Regions from separate parts of the Micromonospora sp. NPDC007230 genome, predicted to be linked through region 2. Evidence: riboswitches for the same ligand, from Rfam matches in the RefSeq annotation. Region 2 holds a riboswitch; each other region holds the start of a gene.

Region 1 (5,430 bases), on a different contig from region 2:
GAACAAGGTGCTGCCCCGTGGCGCGCGCCGCAACGAGGTGCGCCGGGCCGGGTTCGACGGCGTCCTCGCCGCCCTGTACGCGCAGGCCCGCCGGCTGCGGATCGGCCGGCTGCCGGAGCAGCCCGCGTTCGAGGACGAGATCATCGACCGGCCGGAGTTCCGCGAGTTCCTGAAGGCCTGGTGGCCCCGGTTGCACCCCCGGCACGTGCTCGGCTGGCTGGCCCGCCCGGAGCGGCTGCGCCGGTACGCGGGCGGTGTCCTGTCCGGCGCCGAGATCCGGCTGCTCACCGAGGCGTACCGGACGCTGGACCGGGCCGGGCTGACCATCGCCGACATCGCCCTGCTGGACGAGCTGGACGCGCTGCTCGGCAAGCCGGTGCAGCGGGCGAAGCCGAAGCGCGACCCGTTCCAGCTCGCCGGGGGCGTCCGGGAGCTGAGCACGTTCGCCGACCGGCAGCGGGCGGCCCGGGCCGCGGCGCGCGAGCGCCCGGAGGACTACCGCGACTACGCCCACGTGGTGGTCGACGAGGCGCAGGACGTCTCCCCGATGCAGTGGCGGATGATCGGCCGGCGGGGCCGGCTGGCCTCGTGGACGGTGGTGGGTGACCCGGCGCAGACCGCCTGGACCGGCGACCCGGAGGAGCTGACCCGGGCCCGGGACCAGGCGCTGGGGCGGCGCCGCCGGTACCGGTACGAGCTGACCACCAACTACCGCAACTCGGCGGAGATCTTCGCAGTGGCGGCCGCGGAGATCCGCCGGCTCTACCCGGACCTGCCGCTGCCCACCGCGGTCCGCTCCACCGGCGTCGAGCCGGTCGAGCTGGCGGTGCCCCCCGCCGAGCTGGCGCCGGCCACCGTGGCGGCGGCGCGCGCCCTGCTGGCCGAGGTGGAGGGGACGGTCGGCGTGATCACGCCGGTGCCGCGCCGGGACGAGGTCGCCGGCTGGCTGGGCGAGCTGGGCGGCGGCCGGCTGCAGGTGGTGACCAGCCTCCAGGCCAAGGGCATGGAGTACGACGGCGTGGTGCTGGTGGCCCCGAGCGAGATCCGGGCCGATCCGGGGTCCGGCGTCCGCACGCTCTACGTGGCGCTCTCCCGGGCCACCCAGCGCCTCACCACCCTCGACCCGGTGGGCTGACGGCGGCTCCGGCGACCCCCATTCACTCGCACATATAGCGATGTGAGCATAGATTGGGTCGGGCCGGGGTGCGGAACGGAAGGGTGTGGGCGTGGGCGCAGGTCATGACCACAGCGGCACGGTCGCCAACGCCGCGCACCGCCACCGGGGCCGGCTCTGGGCCGCCTTCGGGCTGCTCAGCGCCCTGATGGTGGTCGAGGCGGCGACCGCCTTCGCGACCGGCTCGCTGGCCCTGCTCTCCGACGCCGGGCACATGTTCACCGACGTCCTCGGCATCGGCATGGCGCTGGCCGCGATCACCGCCACCCGGCGCGCCGAGACCGATCCGCAGCGCACCTTCGGGCTCTACCGGCTGGAGGTGCTGGCCGCCCTCGCCAACGCGGTGCTGCTCGGCGCGGTCGCCGCGTACGTGCTCGTCGAGGCCGTCCGCCGGTTCGGCGAGCCACCGGAGGTCCTCGCCGGGCCGATGCTCGCCGTGGCGGTGCTCGGCCTGCTCGCCAACCTGGTCGCGTTCGGGCTGCTGCGCAGCGGGGCGCAGGAGAGCATCAACCTGCGCGGGGCCTACCTGGAGGTGCTCGGCGACCTGCTCGGCTCGCTCGGCGTGATCGGCGCCGCCCTGGTCATCACGTTCACCGAGTGGTGGTGGGCGGACCCGCTGGTGGCCGTCGCGATCGGGCTGTTCATCCTGCCGCGCACCTGGCGGCTCGGCCGGGCCGCGGTCCGCATCCTGGTGCAGGCCGCCCCGGAACACCTGCAGGTGACCGCCGTGCACGACCGGCTGGCCGCGGTGCCCGGCGTCGCCGAGGTGCACGACCTGCACGTCTGGACGCTCACCTCCGGCATGGACGTGGCCTCGGCGCACCTGACCACCACCCCCGACGCCGAGGTGGGCGAGGTGCTCGCCGCCGCGCGGGCCGCGCTGCACGATGACTTCCGGATCGATCACGCCACGTTGCAGATCGAACCCGGGGCGTCACCCGGCGCGTGCGGATCCGTCGAGTGGTAATTGAGGACAACCTTAATTCCAAGTGGCTATTGTGCACTAGTGCCGGCTTATGCCCGATTCCCGTTCGCCGCCTACGGCGACGGGCCGGAACAGCGCCGGTAGGCTCGGTCGCGGCTTCCGCCGGGCGACGCCCAGCAGCGTCCGCGGTGGCCGTCGCCTAATCGCCACAGCACGGCGAGCCGGGGAACCACGTACCTGGGGTGCATCCGCGTCAGCGGTAGGGATCTTCCGTCCCGAACCCGTCAGCTAACCCGGTCGGCGGTTGACGGAAGGACACGTGAATGCCACCAGTGGCACCTGTACGAAGGACGGCCGCCCGGTTGGCGGCCCTGCTCGTCGCGGCGCTCGCCCTCGGCGTCGCGGCCACGCCGGTCTCCCCCGCCTCGGCGGCTCCCCCGACCGGCCTGCTCGCCGCCGCACCCGGCGACGACGAGGGCGGCACACCGGCGCTGCGCGCGCAGCTCGACGCGGCCAGCAAGGGCTGGCTGGAGGCGCGGACCGCGTTGAACCGGTCGGTGAGCCGGCAGCAGCAGCTCACCGCCCAGCTCAAGACGATCAACAGCGAGCTGGGTGTACGCGACGCCAAGGTCGGTGAGCTCGCCGGGTTGGCCTACCGGACCGGGCGGCTCGGCACCGCCGCGGCGCTGCTCGGCAGCAGCAACCCGGAGGGCTTCATGGACCGGGCGCTCACCCTGCAGCAGGTCGCCGCACACGAGGACCGGGCCCTGCGCGACCTGATCGACACCCGGGACCAGGCCACCCGCACCCAGAACGCGCTCAACGGCGAGATCCGGGAACATCGCAAGCAGGTCGCGATCATGGCCAAGCGCAAGGCACAGGCGGAACGCGCGCTGGAGGTGGCGAACAACCGAACCACCGGCACCGCCGGCGGCAGCGTGCAGGGCACGTCCCGGGCCAACGCCACCCCCGCGAAGCGCAACGCCGACGGTTCCTGGCCCGCGGAGTCGTGCAGCGTCAACGACCCGACGCCCGCCGACGGCTGCATCACCCCGCGCACGCTGCACGCGCTCCAGCAGGCCAAGGCGGCCGGGTTCACCCGGTACGTCTCCTGCTACCGGCCCAGCGGCTCGGGTGAGCATCCCAAGGGCCGGGCCTGCGACTTCGCCGCCCAGAAGAACGGCTTCGGCGGGGTGGCCACCGGCGGCGACAAGACGTACGGCAACAACCTGGCCGCGTACTTCATCCGCAATGCCGACCCGCTCGCCGTGCTCTACGTGATCTGGTACAAGCAGATCTGGCTGCCCAGCAGCGGGTGGAAGGCGTACAGCGGGGGCAACGGCGACCCGTCCAGCGACCACACCAACCACGTGCACCTGTCGGTGTACTGAGCCCGCGGTGGCCCGCCGCCCGGCGGGCCACCGTACGCCCACCGACGTACGCCGGATGTCGTCGCGCGGCCCACGACGCCGGGCCGGCGACGGCCGAGCATCGAGGGCATGAGCCGACTCTCGCCCACCACGCGCAAGGCACTGCTCACCCTGCACCTGGTCACCTCGCTGGGCTGGCTCGGCGCCGACCTGGTGCTGGTCACCCTCGGCATCGCCGGGCTGCGCGGCGCCGACCCGGAGGTGGTCTATCCGGCCGCCGGGCTGCTGGTCACATACCTCTTCGCGCCGCTGAGCGTGGCGGTCTGGCTGGTCGGGCTGGCGAGCGCGCTGCTCACCCCGTGGGGCCTGCTGCGCTGGCGCTGGGTGCTGGTGAAGTTCGCGATCACCACCGGGATGCTCGGCCTGGTCCTGCTGCTGCTCACCCCGACCGTGCGCGGGCTCGCCGAGCTGGGGCCCGAGCTCGCCACCCGGGACCGGCTGGACCTGGTCATCCCGCCGGCGGTCTCCAGCAGCCTGCTGATCCTGATGACCGTGCTGTCCACCTACAAGCCGTGGGGACGGCTGCGCCGCGCCACGTCGGCGACCCGGCGGCCGGCCGACGGCTCCAGCGACGGCTTCCGGTCGCGGCGCGGGGTCAGACCGGCCTTCATTCGGCCCGGAGCGCCGCCTGGCGGCGCGGAGGCCGAATCATGGCCGCCAGCCGAGCCGGAGTTGCCGCAAACCGCCGGGCGGCGGGCCTAGCCGGTAGGGTCGCCGCACCGGCTCAGTCGGCGTGCCCCTCGAGGGTCGCGCCGAGCCGGCTGGCCAGGCCGAGATGGGCCGCCCGGGCCTGCCGGAAGGCGTACCCGAACAGCGGCGCCGGGGCGGAGAGGGTGATCTCGACGTCGATCCGCACCACGCCGCCGGGCTCGTCCCGCAGCCGGGTGTGGTTGCGGACGGTGGTGGCCGGCTGCTGCCGGGCCACGGTCACCACCTCGTCCTCGTTGGCGACCAGCACGTCCGCCTGGTAGGTGACCGGGAAGTGCAGCGGCCCGAGCGCCAGCCGGTCGGTGATCGCGTAGCTGGCCAGGGCGCCGGGCCGGGGCGGGAGCTGGCGGACCCGGACGATCAGCGGATGCAGCTCGCCCTGGCGGGTCAGGTCGCTGAGCAGGGCGACCGCCTCCGCCCGTGCGCACCGAGCCTGCACGGTGTAGCTGAAACTGTCGCTGCTGAGCAAGCCGTACTCCCCTAGCCGTCGCCGGTGGGCACGATCGTCCCGTACCGGGGGCCGGCTGGCAACGGTCGGAAGACCCGGTCCGGGCGGTCCGCCTGGCAGGGCTCAGGCGCCGGGGAGCACCTCGGGCGTGGGGGTGTCGGCGAAGTACGGCTCGGGAGCGCCGAAGAGGCCGAGCAGGCCGGTGACCCAGAGCTGCCGGTGCACGAACCGGCTCGGCTCGGTGACCACCAGCTTGACACCGCTCACCTCGGCGGTCTGGAAGCCGGCGACCATGGCGCTGATGCCGACCGAGTCGATGAAGGTGACCAGGCGCATGTTCAGCTCGATGCGGGCGGGCCGGCCCTTCGCAAGCACCTCGGCGATCGCTTCCCGCACCTCGTACGCGGTGTCGACGTCGATCTCGCCCCGCGGGGCGATCTGGACGACACCACCCGGCTGAACAGACTTCACGATCGACAGGCTCACGCGAACACCTCCACTCGCCCGTACGGGCGCCTCATCAGTACGCGGGCCGCGACCGAGAGTATTCCTCCGACGGCCTCGGTCGCCACCCCTCGGGATGAGCAATTCGCGGACTGGGCACACCTGGGCATCCCAATCCGGACCTTCCAGTTCCTATTTCGGCTACGACAGGCTCTCACTATTCAACGACCGACGAGGGTCGCCGATCCGCCGACCCAGGGTAGCCGCCCCCCGCTCGCCGGGCCCGCACCCGGCCCTCGGC
Region 2 (5,430 bases):
GACCCCGACCCGGGGCTACACCGCCAGCAAGGACCAGCTGCTCGCGCGGCTCCGCCGTATCGAGGGCCAGGTCCGCGGCATCGAGAAGATGGTCGAGGACGACCGCTACTGCATCGACGTGCTGACCCAGATCTCCGCCATCCAGGCCGCCCTGGACAAGGTCGGCCTCGGCCTGCTCGACGGGCACGCGCGGCACTGCATGCACGAGGGTGCGGCCGAGGGCCGCGCCGACGAGATGGCCACCGAGATGATGGCCGCCGTCGGCCGGCTGATGAAGCGCGGCTGACCAGGCCCGTTGGGGGCCGGACGGCGCGTCCGGCCCCCAACGGCTGCGCGTCAGCGCCCGTCGAGCAGCTTCCTCATGCTGTCGATCTCGGCCCGTTGGGCGTCGACGATCCGCTGGGCGAGCGCCCTGGCCTCGGGGTTGGCGCCCCCGGTCAGCTCCGCCTGCGCCATCGTGAGCGCGCCCTCGTGGTGGGCGATCATCATGGTCAGGAACTGCCGGTCGAAGTCGGCCCCGGACGACGCCTTCAGCGTCGCCAGGTCGGCGTCGGACATCATCCCGGGCATGCCGTGGTCCATCCCCGGCATGCCGTGGCCGGCACTGGCCGGAGGCACCGGCCGGCCCCACGCGCTGAGCCAGTCGGTCATGCTGGCGATCTCCGGCGCCTGGGCCGCCTTGATCTGCCCGGCCAACCTCCGCACCTCGGGGTCGGCGGCCCGGTCGTCGGCCAGCTCGGCCATCGCCACGGCCTGCCGGTGGTGCGGGATCATCATCTGGGCGAACGTCACGTCCGCGTCGCCGAAGGAGGCCCCCGGGGAGGGCGATCCCGTAACGGGCGTGTCGTGGCCGGCGCCGGCGGTCGAGTGGTCGCCACCGCCACAGCCGGTGAGGGCGAGCGCGGCGGCTACGGTCGCGCTGGCCAGGGCGGCCCGACGCGCGAGGGTACGAGTGGACATGGAACAGCCTTTCGGTGTCGAAACGTACGCAGCGGACGGCGGACGCGGGTGACCGGTCTTCCGGTCCTCCCGCGCCGGGCGTCCTATCTGCGCAGCACCGACACCGCCGCCAGGCGCAGCCCGTACGGTCGGGGCGGCGGGGCGCGCGGTCCTGGGGCGGCCCCGAGGGCCACCCTGGCGGCCGGCCCGTAGGTCCGGGACCCGGCCCGCAGCAGCAGGGCGACCAGCAGCGTGACGGCGAACGCGCCGAGCACGGCCAGGCAGATGCTCCAGCCGGACCGGTCGCCGCCGGGATCACCCAGCGGGAGCAGCCGGGCCTGGGCGTCCGCCGGCGGGAGCACCCGGGCCGGGCCGCAGCCGTCACCGTGGCAGTCGCCGGCCATGCCGGCCACCGCGGCCGGCAGGGCGGCGGGACCGGCCACCGCGGCCGGCGGGGCGCCGTGGTTGGCCGCCGCGTGGTCCCCCGGGCCGCCGGAGGCGTGCGTGCCGTGGCCGAGAGTGTGCATGGCGGTCAGGCCGACCAGGGTGCAGAGCAGCAGCAGGAGCCGGACCCACGGTCCGGTCGTCACCGCTGGCGCCGTACGCACGAGAACCACGCTAGTGGGTGCGGCGGGCCGGGCCGGCAGGAACCACCGGAGATCGCTCATCGCCTGCGTCGCGCCCCGGGCCTGGCTACCATTCCCGGCGGCGACCGGCCTGCACTCCCCGGCCGACGCCAGCGCCGGCCCGGTGAACCGACCAGCCCGGTGACACGTATCGCGCTGTGACTCGTTGGGAGACACGCCATGGGCGCCGACCACACCCGTCCCGCTCCGCCCGCCCCGACCGGGGTGCGACGGATCCTCGTCGCGACGGTGGTGCCGCTGTTCCTGGTGACCGTGGTCGCCGCGCTGGTGCTGTGGCCGCGGGACAGCCGGGAGCCGACAGGTGGCGCGGACCTGCCGCGTTACCACGGCACGGTGACCCGGGTGGTGACCGAGCCGTGCCCGCCGACGCCGGAGGGCGGCACCGGCCAGGCCACGGGGCCGTGCGGAACCGCGACGGTCGCCGCCGAGCAGGGCCCGGACGCCGGCCGGCAGGTCGAAGCACCCCTCCCGTCCGGTCCCGGGGCATCCCGGATCGAGGTCGGCGACAAGATCATCCTCGTCGAGCTGATGGACCCGGCCGACCCGACGATCAAGACCTACAACATCGCCGAGCACCAGCGCGGCACGCCGCTGGTCTGGCTGGCCGTGCTGTTCGCCGTCGCCATCGTGGCGTTCGGGCGCTGGCGCGGACTGGCCGCGCTGGGCGGCCTGGTGGCGAGCTTCGCCGTGCTGCTCGGTTTCGTGCTGCCCGGGATCGGCGCCGGCCAGCCGCCGCTGCTGGTGGCGATCGTCGGCGCCGCGCTGATCATGTTTGTGGTGCTCTACCTGACCCACGGGATCACCGCCGAAACCTCGGTGGCGGTGCTCGGCACCCTGGGCAGCCTGGTGCTGACCGGCATCCTCGGCACCCTGGCCACCGCGGCCACCCACCTGACCGGCTACGGCAGCGAGGACGCCACCACGCTGTCGATGTTCCAGCAGAACGTCGACCTGCACGGGTTGCTCCTGGCCGGCATCATCATCGGCTCGCTCGGCGTGCTGGACGACGTCACCGTCACCCAGGCGGCCACGGTCACCGAGCTGGCGAACGCGAACCCGGGGCTGTCCCGGATGCAGCTCTACCGGGCGGCCACCCGGGTGGGCCGCGCCCACATCGCCTCCACCGTCAACACCATCGTGCTGGCGTACGCGGGCGCGTCGCTGCCGCTGCTGCTCCTGCTGGTCGCCGACTCGCGACCGGTGGGCGAGATCCTCACCAGCGAGTTCATGGCGCAGGAGATCGTCCGGAGCGCGGTGGCCACGCTCGGCCTGATCGCCGCCGTACCGCTGACCACCGGTCTGGCGGCGGTGGTCCGGACCGCCGGACGGGCCGGCGCCGCGACGGACGCCGGAGCCCGCCCGCCGTCGTCCCGGCCGCCGGCCGAACGGCACGACGCGCTGGAGGCACTCGGCGGTGCGGCCGCCGGACGATCCGGACCGGAGAGGAGCACGGAAGCGGCATGGTGACACTCCGCAGCGTGACCGGCCGGCGCGAACGCGACGCTGGTCACGCAGGGCGACGACGAAAACGTGCGATTGGTCGGCTTCCGGGCGTAGATCCCCGACCGGGCTCTCGGGTAACCTCGCTGCCGGTAACCGCCAAAGGCGCGCACCGGCGCCAGCGGCACCACCGCCCAATCGCCCTGTGGCGAACCGGGGAACCAGGTACCTGGGGTGAATCCGCGCGAGCGGTAGGGGCCACTTCCGTCCCGAACCCGACAGCTAACCCGGTCGGCGGTCGACGGAAGGGAACACTGTTGACGGCACCCCTGCGCCGCTGGTTGACACCTGTGGTGGCCGTGCTCACCGCGTTCGCCATCGTCGCCGGGCCCACCCCGGCGCTGGCCGCACCCAACACCCCCAACCCATCGGGCCACGAGGAGGACAACGATCCTCCGCTCATCACCGAGGTCATCGATGCCGCCAATCGCGGCTTCCTGCAGGCCAAGGCGAAGCTGGACAAGTCGAAGCAGCGCCAACTCCAGTTGGCCCTCGAGATCCGGGCGGCGCAGGCCGACCTGGACGCGCTGCGGCCGCAGGTGAGCCAGATCGCCACGCAGTCCTATCGGACCGGCCGGATCGGCGCGATGGCCCTGCTGCTGGAGAGCAACGCGCCCGACTCGTTCGTCCAGCGGGCCTCCGCCCTCGACGAGCTGAACCTGATGAACGCGCAGAAGCTCGCCGAGGTCAACGCCGCGAAGAACCGCGCGGAACAGGCCAAGATCGCGCTCGATGCGGAGATCCGCGAGCAGCAGAAGCAGACCAACGCGATGCGGCGCGAGAAGGCCGAGGCGGAGAAGGCCCTGCGGCTGGTCGGCGGGCGGGGTTTCACCGCCGGTCTGGTCGCGGCCACCTCCCCGGTCGCCCGGATCGCTCCCGGCCGGACGGCTGACGGGGGGTGGAAGCCCGAGTCGCGCAGCGTGAAGGATCCGACCACCTCGGGCTACATCACCCCGCGCACGCTGCACATGTACAAGGAGGTCAAGCGGGCCGGCTTCGACCGCTTCGTGGGCTGTTACCGCCCGGGCGGCCCCTGGGAGCACCCCAAGGGCCGGGCCTGCGACTGGTCGCTACAGCGCAGCGGCTTCTCCCCCTGGCACAACAACGACATGCGGATGTACGGCAACAACCTCGCCGCGTTCCTGATCCGCAACGCCGACCGGCTGGGCGTCTACTACGTGATCTGGAACCGGCAGATCTGGTTCCCGGCGACCGGTTGGAAGTCCTACAGCGGTCCCTCCAACCACACCGACCACGTGCACGTGTCGCTGCTGTAGCCGGAGTACCACGCCGAGGGGCCGTCCCGCCACCGCGCGGGCGGCCCCTCGGCGTCAGGAAGGGCTCAACCGGCGACGGCGGTGGGCGCCGGGTCCGCGGGCGTGGCCGCGCCCGGCAGCGTCGCGCTCGGCTTGCCGGCCGGCACCTCGGCCACCGTCCGCACCTCGCCCGCGCTGAGCCGGTACGACATGCCGACCACCCCGCACCGCCCGGCCGTCACCCGCTCGGCGAGCACGGCGGACCGGGCCAGCAGCGCCTCCACGGTCCGCGCGATGTGGATGTCGACGATCTCGTCGAGGTCCTCGACACCCTCCCGGGCGGCCCGGGCCAGGCTGGGCACGACGGCGTCCACCAACGCGCCGAGGTGGCCGGCGGGGGGCGTGCCGGTGGCGACCACCTCGCGGGCGGCCTGCACCGCGCCGCACGAGTCGTGGCCGAGCACCACCACCAGCGGGGTGCCCAGCACGGTGACCGCGTACTCGACGCTGCCGAGCACCTCGGGGCCGACGGTGTGGCCGGCGGTCCGCACCACGAACAGGTCACCGAGGCCACGGTCGAAGATGATCTCGGCGGCGAGCCGGGAGTCGGCACAGCCCACGATCACCGCGAACGGGTGCTGGCCGTCGGCGACGGCGGCGCGATGCTCGGCGTCCTGGTTGGGATGACGGGGTACGCCGGTGACGAACCGCCGGTTGCCGGCGAACAGCTCGGCGAGCGCCTGTTCGGGATTGGTCGGCAGCACTGCACTCACCTCGTCCTCGCGCGAAACGACCTGGTCAGCCGGCCGGCGGCAGAGGCGGCCTCGACCACCACGGTCACACCCGAGCCAAGACACGTCAAGATTTACGTGATACGGATTTCATACGTCACCGGTCACTTGACGGCCGCCCGCTTGCGGCCCGCCGCCGCCCGGGGCCGGTCGACACCGGCGCGGGGCCATACCATGACCACCATGGCGACGACAGCGGGCGAGAACGGGAGCGGCCGGAACTGGACCTTCCTCACCAACCACGGGCACGTGCTGCTGGCCATCGCGCGCAACCCCACCGCGCGGCTGCGTGACGTG
Region 3 (5,430 bases), on a different contig from region 2:
GTCGCCGCCGGCTCCCGGGTCAGCGCCGGCCAGGTCCTCGGCTACACCGGGGCCACCGGCAACGTGACCGGCCCCCACCTGCACCTGGAGGTCCGGGTCAACGGCGCCAACCGCTGCCCGCAGAACATGCTGCTGGCCATCTACGACGGCGTCGCCCCACCCGCCCCGTCCGCCCTGCCCGCCACCGGCTGCTTCTACTGACGCAACCTGCGGTCGTGATGTCGTCGCCCTGCCTGCGGGGCGACGGCGTCACGGCCCGTCGGGCGCCGCGAACGGCGCGAGCAGGTCGAGGATGGCGGCGGGGTCCTCGACGTGCGCGTTGTGGCCGAGCCCCGGCAGCGTCGCCATCGGCACGCCCAACTCCTTGAGCTGTGCGTCGGACACCATCGGGTCCTGCTCGCCCCGGGCCAACAGCACCGGCACGTCGGTCGCGGCGAGCAGGGCGGGCAGCTGCGGCTCCCCGACCGCGAACGCGGCCGGGTCCATGGCCAGCCGCCAGCGGCCGTCCTCGCGGCGCAGCCCGGCGTCCACCACCGGGTGGTCGGGGGCGAACAGCCCGGTCAGCCCGGCCACCCGCAGGTAACGGCGGGCCGCCTCGTCCCGGCTGGCGAACCAGGTCACCGGCCGCTGGGCCAGCTCGCGGGCCTTGTCCAGCTCGGCCGGCGACCAGGCGACCTTGATGCCGAGCCCGACCACCCCGTCGATCGGAAGCTGCCGCGTCCGTGCGGCCAGCGCCAGCGCCACCACCCCGCCGAGCGAGTGCCCGAGCACCACCAGCCGGTCCCGGGGGCCGAGCCGGTCGGCGACCGGGCCGAGCCCCGCCACCACCCGGTCCGCGAGCGCCTCGAAGGAGTACGCCGGCAGTTGCGGCGACCAGCCGTGCCCGGCCAGGTCGGGGGCCAGCCAGCGGCCCGCCCAGCGGCGCTCCAGCAGCGGCGCCCAGGGCAGCCACACCTCACCGGTGGCGCCCATGCCGTGCAGCAGCAGCAGCTGGCGGGTACCCGTCTCGTCGCCCATACGGCGCAGTGTGCCACCGGACGGACACCAGGCGCGAGACCGGCCCCGGATACGACGTCGGGCACCGGCTCCTGGAGCCGGTGCCCGACGTGCAGGGGTGGGATCAGGCGGAGTAGCCGCGGGTGCCGGCCCAGTTCGCCAGATCGATGGTGGTGATCCAGTACTCGGGCAGCGCCGGGTTCGCCGAGTCGGCGATCCGCACCGTCCGGCCGTCGTCCTTGTAGCCGACCACGGCGATGTAGTGGCCGCCGGGGAACGAGTGCCAGCCGCCGTTGGTGTCGGTGGCGGAGCCGGCGATGTTGACCACCACGCCGCGGCCGTCGGTGATCGCCTTGACCACGTCGGCCTGGAGCTGGTCCATCTGCGCCGGGGTCGCGGCCTGGCCGGGGATCATGTGGGTCCGGTACGGGTTGCCCTTGACCATCTGGTTGAGCCCGCGGGTGGTGTCCTCGGCCGAGTTGGTGCCGTTCTCGCCGGCGTTCAGCGGGGCGACCATCGCGTCCTGGGTGGTCTCGACGCCGCTCGCGCTCAGCGCGTTGCGCACCGCGGCCGGACCGCAGTTCCAGTAGGCGGTCTGGGCCTCGTAGTTGTAGTCGAGGACCTTCGTCGACGGCGGCTTCGGCTTCGCCTTCGCGGTCTTCGTCACGTCCGGGTCCGGCTTGGCCGAGCTGGCCCTCGCCGACGGCGACGCGCTGGGCGAGGCGGTCGGGGACGGGGCGGCGACCCGGGCCTCGCTCCGGGTGGCGACGTCACCGAGGCGCGGGGCCAGTTCGGCGACGGCGGCGGTGGTCTCCTGCCGGACCGGCGCGTCGTTCGTGCCGGCCAGTGCCGCGCTGGCGCCGCCGGCCAGCACGAGGGCCGCGGCGGAGCCGGCGACGATCTGGTACGGGCGCTCGGTCGCGAGGCGCCGCAGCTGACGCTTCAGGTGGTGCTTCACGTGTTCCTCCACGGGGGCCGGAGCGGCACACGCCGGCCCGACGCGCGGAGTAGCTCACGCGCGTTCCTGGGCGGGGTGGCCGCGGGAAAAGAGCGCCCGGCGGACCGGGCGGCGGGGGTCGGTTACCGGAACGGACTCGCGGGTCAGGCGAGCGCCGGCACCGTGGCGCCGTGGAGGCGGGGGGAGGATCGGGGGGTGGTTCGCACGAGGTTGGAACTCCTTCCGTGGCCGCCTACCGGGTTAGCTGACGGATTCGGGCGGGAAGTAGGCCCTACCGCGGGCCTCGGCTCGCGGATTCACCCCGGTGTTGCACTGGGTCCCCGGTTCGTGAGATCACGATTGAGCGGGTCGGCGCGGCGTCGCCACTTGCGATCGAAAACCGCACCGGACGCGCTGACACTACCGGTGGGTACGCCGCCTGCCAAGCGCGCCCACCTGCGTAAACGTCAACCACCGTTACCGAGACCGGAACAGTCGGTCACTGACCCGACTCAATGGGACGACCGTTTTTAACGGGAACCGGCGGGTGCCTATCGGACATCCGGGTGGGGATCGAAGGGGAATTGCGGGGCTCGATCGCCCCGCCTGATCCGGTTGACCGTTTACCCGGTCGCCGTGACCGGGCTCACCGAATTCGGATAACGATTCAGCCGACCCGCGCCGGACGCCACCGTGCGGGGTGCGCCGCGACGGCGCCGGTCGGCACCGGGGCGAGGGTCTGGGTCACCGCCTCGGCGGGGCGTACCGGGACCGCTCCGGGGCGCACCGCCTCGGCGGCCGCGTGCGCCTCCACGGCCAGCACCCGGGCCGCCTCGGCGGCCACTTCGGCGTCCCGCCAGGCCCGCTGCTCCCGCTCGGCGGCCGCCCGCCACCGGGCCCGCCGGCCGTCGCGTACCACCCGGGTCAGGGCGATCTCCTGCTCGGCCGGATGCCGGCGCGGGTCCCACCCGTTGCGCCCGGCGAGGACGTCCGCGAGTTGCCGGGCGGTCAGGTCGCCCTGCCAGTGCGCCGTCATGGCGGCGTGGTGCAGCCACCGCTCCCGGGCCGCGTACTCGGCCGGCGTCCGGGGCGTCCGCGGCTCGGGCAGCACGGCGGCCCCCGCGAACCGCCGGGCGGCCGCCTCGGCCTCGTCGTACGCCCGCCAGGCCCGGTCGACCTCGTCGTGCGCGGTCAGCCACTGCTCGCGCCACCGGCGGGCGGTCTGCCGGGCCCCGGCGGCGGCGACCGCCACCTCGTCGGCGTACCGGCGCAGGTCGGCGCGGCGGGCGGCCGCCACGGCGGCCGGGTCGGGGGCGGGATCCGGCGGAGTCCCCCGCTCGGGCCGGGCGACCAGGGCGGCGAGCACCCCCAGGGCGAGCACGAGCAGGGCCGACCAGATGGCGGCGGCCGCGGGAACCTCGGTCAGGAAGTGGTAGAGAAGGGTCTGCTTCATGGTCGGCACCTCACGGGAACGACGTGGTGGAGAGGTCCGCACGGCCGGCGGGGCGGGGGCGCGACCGGGTACGGGCGCCGCCACCGGGCCGGTGCGGGTGAGGTTCGGGTACGGCGTGGGCGGGCCGGGGCCCGCCGGGCTCGTCAGCGGGCGGGCGGGGCCCGGGAGCCGACGGTCGCCGGGACCAGCCCGACCAGGACGCGGTGCCGGTCGGCCGGGGCGACCACGACGCCCCGCACCGACGAGTCCGGTGCGCTGGCCAGGACGGCCTGCCGGTCGCCGGCCGCGTCGGCGCCGGACGACGTCCACCCGGTCGCCGCAGCCGATCCGGTGCCGATCCGCGCGGCGGGGCCGGGCGCTCCGGTCCCGGCCCGGACCACCGCGTCGGCGGCCCCGCCGGACCAGCGGATCAGCGCCCGGAGGGTGGGGTCGGCGCCGGCGGACTCGGTGCCGCCGAGGTGCCCGGCCCGAACGGTCGCGGTGTCGACGGCGACCGCCGCGGGAGCCGCGTGCGCCGCCGCGGCCGGGCCCAGGGGCAACGTGGCGGCGCCGAGCGAGCAGGCGACGACCACGGCCAGGCTGGCCAGCATGCGCGCGGTCCAGCGCGCCACCCACCACACGGGACAGGTGAGCGCGATCGGAAGCACCGGTCCAAATTACCGTCGAACCGGCCGTATCGCACCGTCCCCGGGCGTGTCGCACCGCCGCAGAGGCGCACCGGCCAGCGTGGACACCGGCCCGACGGCGGGGGTGTGGTTCTGCGGCCCGCTCAGCGCGGGTCGCGCCGCCCCGCGTACTCGATCGACCGGGGCCGTGGCACGCGGACCTCGACCGGTGCGGCGGGGGTGGCCTGCGCGCGGGCCCGCCGGGGCGGTCCCAGCCGGCGCATCATCGGCGTCTCCACCCAGCGGTGCAGGGCGGCGGCGAGCAGCAGGTTGCCCAGCAGGAAGCCGAGCACCGCGAGCGGTCCCCACCCGCCGCGCAGCCCGTCGCCCCAGTGCCCGGTCAGGCGCAGCACGGCCTGCATCACCAGCACGTGCACCAGGTAGAACGCGAAGGAGACCTCACCGAGCCAGACCATCGGACGAGACCGCCACGGGGTGCGCCGGCCGTGCACGTCGGCGTCGGCCGCGGCGGTGATGACCAGGAGGTACGCGACCGCGAGCAGAGCCGCCCAGAGCTCCGCGCGGACCCACTGCGCGGCGACCACCCAGGTGGCGACGAAGAGCAGGCTGGCCACGGTGAGGTTCGGGCCACGCCAGCGGCCCCGGCGCATCAGTTCCGCCGCGGCCACGCCCATCCAGAACTCCAGCGACCGCGCCACCGGGAAGACCTGGGTGAACCACCACCGGTCCTCCTCGGGCACCAGCAGCTGACCCGGCCAGAGGGCCAGGATGAGCAGCGGTGCGGCGACCACCACCGCCCGGAGCAGCCCGGTGCGCGACCGGCGCAGGTAGGGCAGCACGAACGGCAGGCAGAGATAGAAGGCGAGTTCGCAGGAGAGCGACCAGCTCACCGTGTTGACGCTGTAGAAGTGGCCGGGGGTGGGGTTCCAGGCCTGCACCAGGGCCAGGTTGCCCATGGCGGCCCAGAGGCCGACCGGGTCGGCGAACCAGAACGCGACCAGCAGCGCGGCCACGAAGGTGACCAGGTGGTTCGGGTAGATCTTGGCGAGCCGGCGACGCAGGAAGGCACGCCGGGGCTCACCATCCCGGTACGACCACACCAGGACGAATCCACTGAGGATGAAGAAGAACTCCACACCGGACAGGCCGAGGGTGAACAGCCAGCTCACCACAGCCTGGTAGTCGGGCTCGGCAACGATCCGCATGGTCCCCGCGTGGAAGCCGAAGACCAGCAGGGCGGCGACCCACCGCAACCCGGTCAGCGACGGCAGCCGGACGGCCTGGGCCACGGTCGGCGTACTGGTCATGCCGGACGCCCGACCGTCAGCAGGATCATCAGCGCGTCTCCTCCTCGGGCGGTCGACGACGGGCGGCACCGAGACCACCCGGGGCGGCGCTCCACCGCGCCGCCGCCGCCG
Region 4 (5,430 bases), on a different contig from region 2:
ACGAGCGCACCTACAAGGGCCTCCCGGTGACCGGCGGCGACTTCGTGCTGGCCACCGACTCGGCCGGCAACCTGAAGTACGCCTCCGTCGCGCAGCAGCGGGCCATCGGCAACCTCGCCACCACGCCGAAGCTGACCTCGGCCGCCGCCGAGAAGACGGCCCGCGCCCAGCTCAAGACGGTCAGCACCGTCGAGGGCACCAAGCTGGTCGTCTACACCCTCGACAGCGCCCCCGCCCTGGCCTGGGAGACCACCGTCCGGGGCACCGTCGCGGACGGCCCGAGCCGGCTCACCGTGGACGTCGACGCGCTGACCGGCAAGGTGCTGCGTACGCAGGAGCACGTCGTGCGCGGCAGCGGCACCGGCGCGTGGAACGGGCCCAGCCCGCTCAGCCTCAACACCACGCTGTCGGGCAGCACATACTCCATGAAGGACCCGACGGTCACGAACCTGAGCTGCCAGGACTCCGCGACCAACACGACGTTCAGCGGCTCGGACGACGTCTGGGGCAACGGCACCGCCACCAACAAGGAGACCGGCTGCGTCGACGCCCTCTACGGCGCGCAGACCGAGCACAAGATGCTGTCACAGTGGCTGGGCCGTAACGGCGCCGACGGCAACGGTGGCTACTGGCCGATCCGGGTGGGCCTGAACGACCAGAACGCCTACTACGACGGCACCCAGGTGCAGATCGGCAAAAACACCGCGGGCCAGTGGATCGGCTCGATGGACGTGGTCGCTCACGAGATCGGCCACGGCATCGACGACCGCACCCCGGGCGGCATCTCCGGATCGGGCACCCAGGAATTCGTCGCCGACACCTTCGGCGCGGCCACCGAGTGGTTCGCCAACCAGCCCGCCAGCTACGACGCCCCGGACTTCCTCGTCGGCGAGAAGGTCAACCTGGTGGGCAGCGGCCCGATCCGCAACATGTACAACCCGTCGGCTCTCGGCGACCCGAACTGCTACTCCAGCAGCATCCCGTCCACCGAGGTGCACGCCGCCGCCGGTCCGGGCAACCACTGGTTCTACCTGCTGGCCATGGGCAGCAGCCCGACCAACGGCCAGCCGTCCAGCCCGACCTGCAACGGCAGCTCGGTCACCGGCCTCGGCATCCAGAAAGCCATCAAGATCATGTACAACGCGATGCTGATGAAGACCACGTCGTCGTCGTACCTGAAGTACCGCACCTGGACGCTGCAGGCGGCGAAGAACCTCTACGGCAGCACCGGCTGCACCGAGTTCAACACCGTCAAGGCCGCCTGGGACGCCGTCAGCGTACCGGCGCAGTCCGGCGACCCGACCTGCTCCGGCACCACCCCGCCGCCGACCGGCTCCTGCTCCGGCCAGAAGCTGGCCAACCCCGGCTTCGAGTCCGGCAACGTGAGCTGGAGCGCCTCCTCCGGGGTCATCACCACCTCCACCGGCCAGGCCGCGCACGGCGGCTCGTGGAAGGCATGGCTCGACGGCTACGGCACCGCCCACACCGACACCCTGTCGCAGTCGGTGACGATCCCGTCCGGCTGCCGGGCGACCCTCACCTTCTGGCTGCACATCGACAGCGCGGAGTCGACGACCACCACCGCCTACGACAAGCTGACCGTGAAGGCGGGCAGCACCACTCTGGCCACCTACTCCAACCTCAACAAGGCCGCCGGTTACGTACAGCGGTCCTTCGACGTCTCGTCGCTGGCCGGGACGACCGCCACCATCTCGTTCAGCGGGGTGGAGGACAGTTCCCTGCAGACCTCGTTCGTCATCGACGACACGGCGGTCACTCTCTCCTGAGCACGCCCCGAGCGGCCGGTCGTCGTCCTCCCGACGGCCGGCCGCTCCGCCGGCTCAGCCGTACGTGGGGCGCTGCGCCCACCCCGGCGCGTCCGTGCCGCAGTTGTGACGCTGACCGTCGCGGGCCTGCTGGTCGCCGCGTTCACCGCCGGTACCGCGGCCGGCCTGCTCCGACAGCCGGCGATGCCCTCCTCAGCTCGTGCGGCCCGCCCGCGTCCCCGCGTCGGGGCCGCGGCTGAGGCGGGCCATCACGTCGTCCACCGCCCGGCTGAACAGCTCCATCTGCCGTACCGACTGCCCCTCGATACCACCGAGCCGCGCGGCCAGGGCGTCGACGTCGGCCCGGGCCGAGGCGCTGACCTGGGCGTCGAGGGCGGCGAGGGCGGCGTTGACGGCCAACACGACCTGCCCGCAGACCGCCTCCATCCCGTCCCCGGCCAGCTCCGGGTCCACCGTCACGGACGCCAGCCGGCCACCCTGGACCACCACGGCCCGGACCCGGCCGTCGGCCGCCGCGCCCTCGGCGCGGAGCAGCTCGCCCGGGTCGCCGTCGGGGTGCTCGGCCGCCCGCGAGCGCATGGCCGACAGCGCCTGCTGCGTCCTGGTGAGCAGCTCGTCGAGGCTTGCCGCCGCGGAGAACGAGTCGTTGGTCATATCCGCGCCTTCTTCACGTCTTTCCGGAGCACCGCGACGATAGCAACCGCCCCCGACCGGGACACCGCGAGCACCCGGGGCCTCGGTCACGAAAAGAGTGGCCGTCCCGGGCGGGATGGCCACTCTTTCCGTGCGTCAGCGCGCAATGTGGGGCGCCCCACCTGCCAGGGGCGTCAGCGCAGGCGGAGGTGCTGGCCTGGGAAGATCAGGCCCGGGTTGTCGCCGACCACGCGCTTGTTGCGCTCGTAGAGTGCCTGCCAGCCGCCGGCGAGGTGGTTCGCCTCCGCGATCAGCGACAGCGAGTCACCCGACCGGACCGTGTAGGTCGCGCCGCCCGACGCCGGCGCGGTACGCCGGTGGCTGCGGGTCGCCGGCTGGTCGCCGCGGGACGACCGGTCCTTGGTCACCTTCTTGTGCGACTTCTTGGGGCCGGAGTCCTTGGTGGAGTAGTGCTTGGTCGAGCCGCCCTTCTTGCCGCAGACCGGCCAGGCGCCGATGCCCTGCCCGTCGAGGACCTTCTCGGCGACGGCGATCTGCTCGCCGCGGCTGGCCAGGTCGGCGCGGCTGGCGTACTTCTGGCCGCCGTAGCCGTTCCAGGTGCTCTTCGAGAACTGGAGGCCACCGTAGTAGCCGTTGCCGGTGTTGATGTGCCAGTTTCCGCCGGACTCGCACTGGGCGATGGCGTCCCAGTTCACGCTGGATGCGCTGGCCGGCGCGGCCGGCCCGAGGATGGCGGCGGCGCCGGTAGCGGCACCGACGACGAGCGCCCCGACGGCGACGCGACGCTGCGTGGTGCGCCGATGACGTGCGACGTGTTCAGTTGCCATGTGGGTTCCTCCACGCCGACGAGGTGAGCTGTCGGGTTCGGGCCGAGGAGCCCGGCCGCCGGATGGGCGGCTTCACCCCGAGGTGTCGAGCACCGAGGAACATGTGGGTCCCCCGCTCCCGCCTGAGGTCCAGGTACCGACGGGCCGGCGGCGGGATTAGGCGTTACCGGCCCGGGTGTCCGCGATCGCGAACGCAGTCGACGTTAGGGATGGTTTCGGATGATCGCCCACTTCTTGTGAAGTTCTTCACCCGGCCGAGCGAAGGCCACACCGTACGAGTTGCGCGGCGTCCACAGGTGCTCTACAAGCGCCATTCAGGTCCAGTTCGGCAACTCGCCGGCGACGTCCAGCGGCCGGCCGGAGACCAGCACCACGATCACGGGTACGCGCCGGCATTGCGCAGGGTCGCGTATGGCCGCTCGAAGGTGGACGGCCCGCAGGTCCGCCTCGTTGAGCTGGGTGTCCGCCTGGTTATCGCCGCGGTTGCGGGAGCGGGCGCGCGCCGATCCGGCACCGACTACGGTGGCGAGGTCCGGCACGGTCGCCGGGCTCGGGTGCGCAGGCGGAGGAACATGACTGACTACGGACACGAGCTGGCCTTCGGCGGCTTCCTCACCCCCGCCGCCGGCGAGTTCGAGCAGGTGGTGGCGCTCGCCAAGCTCTGCGAGCAGGTCAACCTGGACCTGGTCACCTTCCAGGATCACCCGTACCAGCCAGGTTTCCTGGACACCTGGACGCTGATGTCGTATCTCGCGGCCGCGACCAGTCGGATCCGGCTGGCCGGCAACGTGCTCAACCTGCCGCTGCGCCAACCGGTGGTGCTGGCACGCAGCGTGGCAAGCCTGGACCTGCTCACCGGCGGCCGGGTCGAGCTGGGCCTCGGCGCGGGCGCGTTCTGGGAGGCGATCGAGGCGGTCGGCGGTCGGCGGCTGTCCCCCGGGCAGGCGGTGGACGCGCTCGACGAGGCGATCCGGGTGATCCGCGAGGTGTGGGACGTCGAGCGGCGCGGCATGGTCCGGGTCGAGGGCACGTACCACCGGGTGGTCGGGGCGAAGCGCGGGCCGGCGCCGGCCCACCCGGTGGAGATCTGGGTCGGCGCGTACAAGCCCCGGATGCTGCGGCTGGTGGGGCGCGCGGCGGACGGCTGGCTGCCGTCGCTGGCGTACCTGTCGCAGGGGCCGGACGAGCTGCCGGGGATGAACGCGCTGATCGACGAGGGTGCCGAGGCCGCCGGGCGGGATCCCCGGTCGGTGCGGCGGCTGTTGAACGTCAGCGGCCAGTTCACCTGGTCGTCCACCGGCTTCCTCACCGGGCCGCCGGAACAGTGGGTGGAGGAGCTGGCCGGGCTGGTGCTGGACCACGGCATCGCCACCTTCATCCTCGGCGCCGACGACCCCACCGCCATCCAGCTCTTCGCGCGGGAGGTCGCGCCCGCGGTGCGGGAGCTGGTCGCCGCCGAGCGCGCCGAGCCGGGCACCCGACCCAGGGCCGTCGAGGAAGCGCGCGAGGCGGTCGAGGCCGGGGGCGCCACCGCGCTCGCGGTCACCCCCACCTCCGATCCGGGCGTACGCCTGACCGACCACCAGCTCTGGGACGAGTCCACCCGCCCGGTCGCCCCGCCGGCGCCGGCCGGGCACGTCTACACCCCGCACGCGCAGGCCGTCGGCGCGCACCTCGTCGACGTGCACGACCACCTGCGTCAGGAGCTGGCGCAGGTGCGCGACCTGCTCGAACAGGTCAAACGAGGAGTGGTCTCCGCCGGTGCCGCCCGGGCCGTGCTCAACCAGATGACCATGCGGCAGAACAACTGGACGCTGGGGGCGTACTGCGCCGCGTACTGCACGGTGGTCACCCAGCACCACGGGCTGGAGGACAATTCGATCTTCCCGCACCTGCGGCGGGCCGATCCGGGGCTGGCCCCGGTGCTCGACCGGTTGGCGGCGGAGCACGTGGTGATCCACGACGTGGTGGAGGGCGTGGACCGGGCCCTGGTCGACCTGATCCGCAATCCGGGGGACTTCACCGAGGTTCAGCGGGCGGTGGACATCCTCACCGACACCCTGCTGTCGCATTTGGCATATGAGGAACAGAACATCGTCGAGCCGCTGGCCCGCCACGGCTTCTACACCGGCCAGATCTGACCGCAGGGCGGCCGCTCCTCG

What was found. Region 2 has a riboswitch for cyclic di-AMP ahead of ACFYML_RS11780 (coiled-coil domain-containing protein). Riboswitches for the same ligand answer to the same signal wherever they lie in the genome.
Region 1: it holds a riboswitch for cyclic di-AMP, as region 2 does, so the genes downstream of both, ACFYML_RS23860 (coiled-coil domain-containing protein) here and ACFYML_RS11780 (coiled-coil domain-containing protein) in region 2, are expected to answer to the same signal.
Region 3: it holds a riboswitch for cyclic di-AMP, as region 2 does, so the genes downstream of both, ACFYML_RS06855 (C39 family peptidase) here and ACFYML_RS11780 (coiled-coil domain-containing protein) in region 2, are expected to answer to the same signal.
Region 4: it holds a riboswitch for cyclic di-AMP, as region 2 does, so the genes downstream of both, ACFYML_RS04710 (transglycosylase family protein) here and ACFYML_RS11780 (coiled-coil domain-containing protein) in region 2, are expected to answer to the same signal.

What each region holds. Positions count from the first base shown of each region.
Region 1 covers NZ_JBIAFE010000018.1:50,803-56,232, forward strand. Annotated here, with positions in the region: gene ACFYML_RS23850 (HelD family protein) at 1-1,135, shown strand, start outside; gene ACFYML_RS23855 (cation diffusion facilitator family transporter) at 1,227-2,141, shown strand; cyclic di-AMP (ydaO/yuaA leader) riboswitch at 2,286-2,418, shown strand; gene ACFYML_RS23860 (coiled-coil domain-containing protein) at 2,423-3,490, shown strand; gene ACFYML_RS23865 (hypothetical protein) at 3,599-4,231, shown strand; gene ACFYML_RS23870 (SRPBCC family protein) at 4,254-4,706, opposite strand; gene ACFYML_RS23875 (STAS domain-containing protein) at 4,809-5,171, opposite strand.
Region 2 covers NZ_JBIAFE010000006.1:279,279-284,708, reverse strand. Annotated here, with positions in the region: gene ACFYML_RS11800 (metal-sensitive transcriptional regulator) at 1-286, shown strand, start outside; gene ACFYML_RS11795 (DUF305 domain-containing protein) at 337-960, opposite strand; gene ACFYML_RS11790 (hypothetical protein) at 1,044-1,547, opposite strand; gene ACFYML_RS11785 (YibE/F family protein) at 1,746-3,053, shown strand; cyclic di-AMP (ydaO/yuaA leader) riboswitch at 3,208-3,338, shown strand; gene ACFYML_RS11780 (coiled-coil domain-containing protein) at 3,344-4,363, shown strand; gene ACFYML_RS11775 (carbonic anhydrase) at 4,429-5,106, opposite strand; gene ACFYML_RS11770 (helix-turn-helix domain-containing protein) at 5,308-5,430, shown strand, end outside.
Region 3 covers NZ_JBIAFE010000003.1:353,409-358,838, forward strand. Annotated here, with positions in the region: gene ACFYML_RS06845 (peptidoglycan-binding protein) at 1-201, shown strand, start outside; gene ACFYML_RS06850 (alpha/beta fold hydrolase) at 250-1,017, opposite strand; gene ACFYML_RS06855 (C39 family peptidase) at 1,121-1,966, opposite strand; cyclic di-AMP (ydaO/yuaA leader) riboswitch at 2,169-2,310, opposite strand; gene ACFYML_RS06860 (hypothetical protein) at 2,601-3,386, opposite strand; gene ACFYML_RS06865 (hypothetical protein) at 3,530-4,033, opposite strand; gene ACFYML_RS06870 (acyltransferase family protein) at 4,156-5,319, opposite strand.
Region 4 covers NZ_JBIAFE010000002.1:397,111-402,540, forward strand. Annotated here, with positions in the region: gene ACFYML_RS04700 (M4 family metallopeptidase) at 1-1,787, shown strand, start outside; gene ACFYML_RS04705 (YbaB/EbfC family DNA-binding protein) at 1,980-2,441, opposite strand; gene ACFYML_RS04710 (transglycosylase family protein) at 2,615-3,268, opposite strand; cyclic di-AMP (ydaO/yuaA leader) riboswitch at 3,267-3,441, opposite strand; gene ACFYML_RS04715 (hypothetical protein) at 3,583-3,807, opposite strand; gene ACFYML_RS04720 (LLM class flavin-dependent oxidoreductase) at 3,841-5,409, shown strand.